2 regions of the Streptomyces sp. NPDC048604 genome follow, and region 1 is predicted to be linked to the other one. Evidence: riboswitches for the same ligand, from Rfam matches in the RefSeq annotation. Region 1 holds a riboswitch; the other holds the start of a gene.
The links. A riboswitch is a leader RNA that binds a small molecule or an ion and turns the genes downstream of it on or off. The one in region 1 is predicted to bind cyclic di-AMP.
Positions count from the first base shown of each region.

Region 2: another riboswitch for cyclic di-AMP. It lies ahead of ACGFMM_RS28050 (M23 family metallopeptidase); the one in region 1 lies ahead of ACGFMM_RS06950 (transglycosylase family protein).

Region 1 covers NZ_JBICVX010000003.1:56,087-60,602, forward strand. Annotated here, with positions in the region: gene eno (phosphopyruvate hydratase) at 1-982, opposite strand, end outside; gene ACGFMM_RS06950 (transglycosylase family protein) at 1,265-1,969, opposite strand; cyclic di-AMP (ydaO/yuaA leader) riboswitch at 1,972-2,148, opposite strand; gene ACGFMM_RS06955 (transglycosylase family protein) at 2,421-3,407, opposite strand; gene ACGFMM_RS06960 (cytochrome P450) at 3,521-4,516, opposite strand, start outside.
Region 2 covers NZ_JBICVX010000015.1:61,318-65,833, reverse strand. Annotated here, with positions in the region: gene ACGFMM_RS28060 (M16 family metallopeptidase) at 1-332, shown strand, start outside; gene ACGFMM_RS28055 (M16 family metallopeptidase) at 359-1,726, shown strand; cyclic di-AMP (ydaO/yuaA leader) riboswitch at 1,929-2,090, shown strand; gene ACGFMM_RS28050 (M23 family metallopeptidase) at 2,103-2,873, shown strand; gene ACGFMM_RS28045 (GntR family transcriptional regulator) at 3,070-3,753, shown strand; gene ACGFMM_RS28040 (HPr family phosphocarrier protein) at 3,976-4,257, opposite strand; gene ACGFMM_RS28035 (GNAT family N-acetyltransferase) at 4,433-4,516, shown strand, end outside.

The DNA.
Region 1 (4,516 bases):
CCTCGATGCCACGGGCCAGGCGCTCCGGGTTGGTGACGAACAGGTCGTCGCCGACGATCTGGACCTTGGTGCCCAGCTTGTCGGTGAGGACCTTCCAGCCGGCCCAGTCGTCCTCGTACAGCGGGTCCTCGATGGAGACCATCGGGTACGCGGAGACGAGCTCCTCGTAGTACTCGGTCATCTCGGCGGCCGTGCGGGACTTGCCCTCGAACTCGTAGGCGCCGTCCTTGTAGAACTCGGACGCGGCGACGTCGAGCGCCAGCGCGATGTCCTTGCCCGGGACGTAGCCGGCCTGCTTGATGGCCTCCACAATGAGGTCGAGCGCCTCACGGTTGGAGCCGAGGTTCGGGGCGAAGCCGCCCTCGTCGCCGAGGCCGGTGGACAGGCCCTTGGTCTTCAGGACGGACTTGAGGGTGTGGTAGACCTCCGCACCCCAGCGCAGCGCCTCGGAGAAGGACTCGGCGCCGATCGGCGCGATCATGAACTCCTGGATGTCCACGTTGGAGTCGGCGTGCGAGCCGCCGTTCAGGATGTTCATCATCGGAACGGGCAGCAGGTGCGCGTTCGGGCCGCCGAGGTAGCGGAACAGCGGCAGGTCCGAGGCCTCGGAGGCGGCGTGCGCCACGGCGAGGGAGACGCCGAGGATGGCGTTGGCGCCGAGCGAGGACTTGTCGTCGGTGGCGTCCAGGTCGAACATCGCCTGGTCGATGAGGCGCTGCTCGGTGGCGTCGTAGCCGACGAGCTCCGGGCCGATCTGCTCGATCACGGCGAGGACGGCCTTCTCGACGCCCTTGCCGCCGTAACGGCTCTTGTCACCGTCGCGGAGCTCGAGGGCTTCGAACGCACCGGTGGAGGCGCCGGACGGAACGGCAGCACGGCCGGTGCTGCCGTCGTCGAGGCCGACCTCGACCTCGACCGTGGGATTGCCTCGGGAGTCCAGGATTTCCCGGGCTACGACGACGTCGATGGACGGCACGAGCATCTCCTTCTGGGATGTGACGTGAGAAGAGGTGCGAAGGTCTCTTGGCCTTGCGACATGAGCCTATCCGGCTCGGGGTGCCCGGCCAGTCGGTGCCCGCCCCCTGGGACGAAAAAGGACCCGAGCGCGGGCATCCCGGGCGAAAGATCTCGTACTACTCGCAAGTAACCATGCGGAAACCCCGGCCCTGCGCACACGGGGGGAGTTGCGCGCAGGGCCGGGGTGGTCACCGCGGGAGGGTCGCACGGCACGGGTGGGCCGCCGGACCCACCCGGGCCGCGAGGCTCACTTCAGGTGGAGCTGCTGGCCCGGGTAGATCAGGTCGGCGTCCTCGACGACGTCCTTGTTCAGCTGGAAGAGCCTCTCCCAGCCGCCCTTGACGTCGTGCGCGGCGGCGATCTTGCTCAGCGTGTCGCCGGCGACGACCTTGTACTCGCCGTCGCCCTTCTTGACCTTCTTGCCGGTCGGGGTGGTGACGGTCTTCTTGGCGTCGGCCTTGGCGGCCTTCTTCGCGGCCTTCGCGACGGGCTTCGGCGCGGTGCGCTGCTCGCTGCGGGTGGTCGGCTGCTCGGCCTTGCGCTCCGGCTGCGCCTGCTCGGCGGCGCCGCCGGTGTACGCGGCGTTGGACAGGCCCACGCCGCAGCTCGGCCACGCACCCTTGCCCTGGCCGGCCAGGACCTTCTCGGCGATCTGGATCTGCTGGGCCTTGGAGGCCTGGTCGGCGGTGGCCGCGAAGGCGGTGCCGCCGTAGGCGGCCCAGGTGGAGGCCGAGAACTGCAGGCCGCCGTAGTAGCCGTTGCCGGTGTTGATGGACCAGTTGCCGCCGGACTCGCACTGGGCGACGCGGTCCCACTCGGAGGCGGTGGCGGCGGACGCGTTGCCCGCGGCCATCAGCGGCGCGGCGACGGCGACACCGGCGATGCCGGCGAGCGCGACGGCGCGGGTGGCCTTGGAGGAACGGCGGTGTTTGCCCTTGCCGGAAAACAGCATGGAAGTCTCCTCACCGACGCCTGCGAGGTGAGCTGTCGGGTTCGGGCCGGAAGAGTTGCCCGGCCGCGTGCTCTCGCACGCGGCTTCACCCCGAGCCGGTCGTTCGGCCGTCATCTCTCGACGGCCGGGACCGGCACTTACCTTGGGTCCCCCGCTCCTGCCTTCGGCGCTTGACGCGACGACTGTTCCCGACGGCCGGCGGCAGGACTCGGCGTTCCGGTCGGCGGGGCCCGCGGTGGCGAGCGGTCACGACCGTAGACACAGACCCTCCGGAAGTTCAAAGACCGACATCCCGGGAAAATCGCCCGTACTTGCCTTACCGCCGGAGGTGTTTGTGCTGGTGGGAGGTGACGGAAGCAAACTTTGCGGACAGGACACGCCAGTTGGGGCGAAGAGACTCATGTCTCATTTGCGCAGAACCGGACATAAGGCGTCGAACTGCCCGCCGCTCCTACTTCTGCCGGTCGGTCAGTTCCAGGTTCTGGCCAGGGAGGATGAGGTCCGGGTCGCCCCCGACGGTCTCCTTGTTGGCCTTGTAGAGGGCGCGCCAGCCGCCGTCGAGCTCGTGCTCGGCCGCGATCTGCGTGAGGTTGTCGCCGGGCTGGACGGTGTACTCGTCCGAAGTGTCCGCCTTCTTACCCTTGGCGTCCTTGGTCTCGTCCGTACCATTAACGCCCGCTTCGTCGAGGTCGGTGCGGCCGGCGTCGCGTGTCGCATCGTCAGCCGGCGCGGCGTGACGCCCCGATTCGGACGAGTCGCCCGATTCATCCGGGTTCTCGGTCGCGGCGTCGCCGCGGTGCTTGCCCGTGCCGGGAGCGGAAGGGTCGGAGGGGGTGGCGTGGTCCTCGGCGGGCGTGGTGGGGGTGGCCGGGGCGCCGCTCTCGGCCGACTCGTCGCCCGGCTGACCGGACGCATCGGGCAGAAGGGACTTGTCGGACTTCACCTTGCCCGGGGAGTCCTCCCCGCGGTCGTCCTGATTCGCGTCCGCATCGGCCGACGTGGACGGAGTCGTCGGAGCGGTGGGCAGCACGCCACCGGGCTTCGTGGACGGCTTCAGCGTGCCGTCGTCCTTCAGGCCGACGATCGCGGCACAGGTGGCCCACGTCTTCGCCCCCTGCGCGGCCAGCGCCTTCTCGGCGACCGCGATCTGCTGGGCGCGGCTGGCGAGGTCCGGGCGGGCGGCGTACTCGGTGCCGCCGTACGAGTCCCACGTCTCCTGGGTGAACTGCAGCCCGCCGTACAGCCCGTTGCCGAAGTCGGCGCTCCACAGTCCGCCCGACTCGCACTCGGCGACCCGGTCCCACGTCGCCCCGTCGGCGGCGGAGGCGGAGCCCGCGGCGAGCAGCGGAAGGGCGAGGGCGGATCCGGTCACCCCCGCGGCGACGACGAGAGCGGGGGCCTGACGGGGTCTGCGGTGTCGTCCGTTCCCGGAGCGCATGGGGAGTGCCTTTCGCGTGACTGCTGAGGTGTCGGTGAAAGTAGCGGCATTCGAACGTGAGTCACAAGTCGATGCAGCGGAGATCACGTAAAGATCACATTCATGACGCGCCGTCAGTTGTACGGGACGGTGAACTCCACCGGAAGCGTGCGCAGGCCACGCATAATCAGCCCGCCGCGCCACCGCAGTTCGGCCGGATCGGCCCCAAGTCGCAAGTCCGGCAAGCGAGTCAGCAGCGACGCGAGCGCAATCTGGCCCTCCAGACGGGCCAGCGGGGCGCCCAGACAGTAGTGGATCCCGTGCCCGTACCCGAGGTGCTGATTGTCGCGCCTCGACAGATCGAGAATGTCCGGCTCGGCGAACCGCTCCGGGTCCCGGTCGGCGGCCGCGAGCACCACCAGGACCGGGTCGCCGGGCCGGATGTCCTGCCCGCCCAGGGTGAGCGGCTCGGTGGCGAACCGCCACGTCGCCAGCTCCACGGGACCGTCGTACCGCAGCAGCTCCTCCACGCCGGTGGCCAGCAGCTCCGTCTCACCGGCGGCCAGGGACGCCTGCAGGCGCTCGCGCTGCTCCGGGTTGCGCAGCAGCGCGTACACGCCGTTGCCGATGAGGTTCACGGTGGTCTCGAAGCCGGCGAAGAGCAGGATGAAGGCCATCGCGGCGGCCTCGTTCTCGGTGAGGTGCTCGCCGTGGTCCGAGGCGCGGATGAGACCGGAGATCAGGTCGTCGCCCGGATCGAGACGCTTGCGGTGGATCAGCTCGGCGAGGTAGCCGCGCATCTTCTTCACCGAGCGCGCCACTCCCCCGCGGGGACCTCCGCCGTGCCGGATCATCATCCCGGCCCAGTCCCGGAAGTCGTCCTGGTCCTCGCGGGGGACGCCGAGCAGATCGCAGATGGCGTAGATGGGCAGCGGGAAGGCGAACTCGTGGATGAGGTCCGCCGTGCCCACCGCGCCCTTCTCGCCGCCGTGGTGCTTGGAGACGATGTCATCGATCAGCCGGTCGGTCAGCTCCTGCACCCGCGGCTCGAACTCGGCGACCCGGCGCGGGGTGAACGCCTTCGACACGAGCCGGCGCAGCCGGGTGTGGTCCGGCGGGTCGATGTTCAG
Region 2 (4,516 bases), on a different contig from region 1:
AGCTCGCGCGGTTCGCCGCCGAGGGCCCGACGGACGAGGAGATGGAGCGCGCCCAGGCGCAGTTGGAGCGCGAGTGGCTGGACCGGCTCGGCACGGTCGCCGGCCGCGCCGACGAACTGTGCCGGTTCGCGGTGCTGTTCGGCGACCCGCAGCTGGCGCTGACCGCCGTGCAGCGGGTCCTCGACATCACCGCGCAGGAGGTGCAGGCGGTCGCCGCGGCCAAGCTGCGCCCCGACAACCGGGCGGTGCTCGTGTACGAGCCGATCACCGCGGGCCAGGGCGACCCGGCCGCAGAGAGCGACAGCGACGAGGAAGAGGGAGCCGGCCAGTGAGCGACGCTGCCGCGTCTTTGACGACCATGGAGTTCCACCCGCAGCCTCAGCCCGGCGACGCCCGCCCCTGGGCCTTCCCGGCCCCCGAGCGCGGCTCGCTCGACAACGGTCTGACGGTCCTGCGCTGCCACCGCCCCGGCCAGCAGGTGGTGGCCGTCGAGATCGTCGTCGACGCCCCGCTGGACGCCGAGCCGGCCGGCCTGGACGGCGTGGCCACGATCATGGCCCGCGCGCTGTCCGAAGGCACGGACAAGCACTCCGCCGAGGAGTTCGCCGCCGAACTGGAGCGCTGCGGCGCGACCCTGGACGCGCACGCCGACCATCCGGGCGTGCGGGTCTCCCTGGAGGTCCCGGTCTCCCGGCTGCCGAAGGCGCTCGGCCTGCTCGCCGAGGCGCTGCGCGCGCCCGCGTTCGTCGACACCGAGATCGAGCGGCTGGTGCGCAACCGGCTCGACGAGATCCCGCACGAGCAGGCCAACCCGGCCCGCCGCGCGGCCAAGCAGCTCTCCAAGGAGCTGTTCCCGGCCGGTTCGCGCATGTCGCGGCCGCGCCAGGGCACCGAGGAGACGGTGGCCCCCATCGACGCCGCGGCCGTGCGGGCCTTCTTCGAGGCCCATGTGCGGCCCGCCAACGCCACCGCGGTGGTCGTCGGCGACCTCACCGGCATCGACCTGGACGCCCTGCTCGCCGACACCCTCGGCGACTGGAGCGGCGACACCGCGGTGTCGCACCCGGTGGCGCCGATCACCGCCGACGACACGGGCCGTGTGGTCATCGTGGACCGCCCCGGCGCGGTCCAGACGCAGCTGCTGATCGGCCGCGTCGGCGCGGACCGGCACGACAGCGTGTGGCCGGCGCAGGTGCTCGGCACGTACTGCCTCGGCGGCACCCTCACCTCCCGGCTCGACCGCGTGCTGCGCGAGGAGAAGGGCTACACGTACGGCGTGCGCGCCTTCGGCCAGGTGCTGCGCTCGGACGGCCGGGGCAACGGCGCGTCCATGCTCGCCATCAGCGGCTCGATCGACACCCCCAACACCGGCCCGGCACTTGACGACCTGTGGAAGGTGCTGCGCACCCTCGCGGCCGAGGGTCTGACGGACGCCGAGCGCGATGTGGCGGTGCAGAACCTGGTGGGCGTGGCACCGCTCAAGTACGAGACGGCGGCCTCGGTCGCCGGCACGCTCGCCGACCAGGTCGAGCAGCGTCTTCCGGACGATTTCCAGGCGCAGTTGTACGCCCGGCTCGCCGAGACGGGCACGGTGGAGGCGACGGCCGCCGTCGTCAATGCCTTCCCTGTGGACCGGCTGGTGACGGTTCTGGTCGGCGACGCCGCCGAGATCGAGGAGCCGGTGCGCGCCCTCGGCATCGGCGAAGTCACCGTCGTGACCGGCTGATCGACCCGGCCCCAGGCCACTGCGAGGACCTCGATGCCCCGATGCGTCGGGGTCCTCCCGTTTGTCCGGATCGAGGGGGAAAGCTACGTGAATGCCCTGTGGGATGCGCTACAAACTTCCGTGTCTGTTTGGTGATTGAAAGACGGTCCGCTTAGCGTCGGTCCGGCTGTTCGTCGGTTGCACATGCCGCACCCGCGGCAACGGACAGTCATCGCCGAGTCCCCGAAGGTGCGAGCCTGGGGAGCCGGGGACCCACCGTCCCTGGGGTGAATCGGACGCCTTCGCCTTCCGGCGGAGGAGCCCGTAGGAGACCTTCCTGCTCCGAACCCGTCAGCTAACCCGGTAGGCGAGAAGGAAGGAAAGGATCAGCCACTTCATGGCGTTCACCCGTGCCACCGGGAAGCATCGTGGTCCCAGCCGTCTGGCGCGCCGCAGCGCGGGCGTCGCCGGCGTCGCCGCCCTCGCCACCACCGGCGTGATCGGCACCCTCGCCTCCCCGGCGCTCGCCGTCGACACGGAGGCCGCCGCCCTCGAGGACACCGGCCTGATCCAGGCGATCAGCGTGGACTCGCTCGCGGACCGCATAGACGCCCAGGCCGCCGCCCAGGAGCAGGAGGCCTTCGAGGCCGCCGCCAAGGCGAAGGCCGAGGCCGAGGCGAAGCGCAAGGCCGAGGCCCGCGCCAAGAAGATCCGCGAGGAGCGTGAGCGCGCCGCCCGCGAGGCCGAGCGCAAGCGTCTGCACTCCTTCCGGCTGCCCATCGCCGGCTCGTACGTCACCACCGGCTACAAGGCCGGCGGCTCGCTCTGGTCCTCCGGCAGCCACTCCGGCATCGACTTCAAGGCGCCCTACGGCAGCACGGTCGGCTCTGTCGGCGCCGGCACCGTCGTCGAGGCCGGCTGGGGCGGCGCGTACGGCAACAACGTGGTGATCCGGATGCTCGACGGCACGTACACCCAGTACGGCCACCTTGCCTCCATCACGGTCTCGGTCGGCGAGTCCGTCATGCCGGGCCAGCAGATCGGCGTCTCCGGCTCGACCGGCAACTCCACCGGCCCGCACCTCCACTTCGAGGCCCGCTCCGGCGCCGAGTACGGCTCGGACATCAACCCGCTCGCGTATCTGCGCGCCCGCGGCGTGAACGTCTGACGGACCGGCAGGACCCGCGGACAGCGCACCGGAAAAGCCCCGGCTCGTACGGAGTCGGGGCTTTTCCGCGTCCGAAAGACATCCATGATTCACGATCGGCCGTCGGAATTACCGCTCCGCTGCAATAGAGTCACCGAAGAGTCGGCGAACAGGGGACCGTCGGCGGGTTTCACGCGGATTAAGGCGGAGGTCGGACATGCGCATTCCCGCGCATTCGGTGTGCACGGCGATCCGGGACGACATCGTCTCCGGGGTCTTGGAGCGGGGCAGCCGGCTGACCGAGGAGCAGCTGGCCCGCCGGTACGGCGTCTCCCGCGTCCCGGTCCGCGAGGCGCTGCGCACCCTGGAGTCCGAGGGCTTCGTGGTGAGCCGCCGGCACGCCGGCGCGCATGTCGCCGAGCCCACCGAACAGGAGGCCGCCGACCTGCTCGACGTCCGCTCGCTCCTTGAGCCGCTCGCCGCCGGGCGGGCCGCCCAGCGCCGCACCGAGGCGCACCTCAAAGTGCTGCGCGGCCTGGTGCGGCTGGGGCAGGAGCGGGCCCGGCGCGGACAGGGCGAGGACCTGCGCTCGCTCGGCGGCTGGTTCCACGAGACCCTGGCGCAGGCTTCCGGCAGCCCGGCGCTCACCGCGCTGCTCACCCAGTTGCGGCACAAGATCGCCTGGATGTACGCGGTCGAGACCTCCGCCCGCCCCGTGGACACCTGGGCCGAGCACGGCGCGATCGTGGACGCGTTGGCCCGCGGCGACGCCGAGCGGGCCCGCGCGCTCACCGCGCTGCACGCCGAGCGCACCCTGCCGCTTCACCGGTTGCGCCGGCCGGAGCGGGACCGTGTGAGGACTTCGCAACATTCCGTAAACATCGCGGGCTCACTGCATTAACAGGCGCGCCGTATACAAAGAAGTGCAATTCGCGGGACGGGGGAATTCCCCGCACCCGGGATTCCGGCTGCCCGGAATCGGAGCAGGCCGGATTTCCGGCCGGACGAAATGTCGGGCGGCAGGAATCGCCGGCTGCCCGGAAATGCGAGAGCCGCCCCGCCGGAATTCCGGCACAGGCGGCTCTTCGCGTCGGGTGCGACGCTCCCGGATCCCGCGGAGGGATCAGACGGTCTCGGGCAGCTCGTCGAGGCCCTCGGCCACCAGCTTCGCCAGGCGGTCCAGGGCGGCCTCGGCGCCCTCGCCGTCCGAAGCGAGCACGATCTCCTCGCCGCCCTGCGCGCCCAGACCGAGGACCGCGAGCATGGAGGCGGCGTTGACCGGGTTGCCGTCGGCCTTGGCGATCGTCACCTGAACGCCGGAGGCCGTGGCGGCACGGACGAAGATGGAGGCGGGGCGGGCGTGCAGGCCCTCGGCCCAGCCGACGTTGACGCGGCGCTCTGCCATGGTGTTGCCCTTCGGGTCTCAGGAGTTGTCTAGACCAGTCTCGCACAGCTTGCCGGGTGGCTCGTACCGCCCTTCGGCCCGGTGCCGCCGGGCCCGCGGGTTCCCCTCACCCTGCCCGGCGCCGACCGGCTGCGCGACCGGTGCCCGGGGCGTGCCCCGGCCGTAGGCTTGCGCCATGCAGACGCCGTCGGAACACGCGTACCCCGACCACTGGGAGGCCGACGTCGTGCTGCGCGACGGCGGCACCGCGCGGATCAGG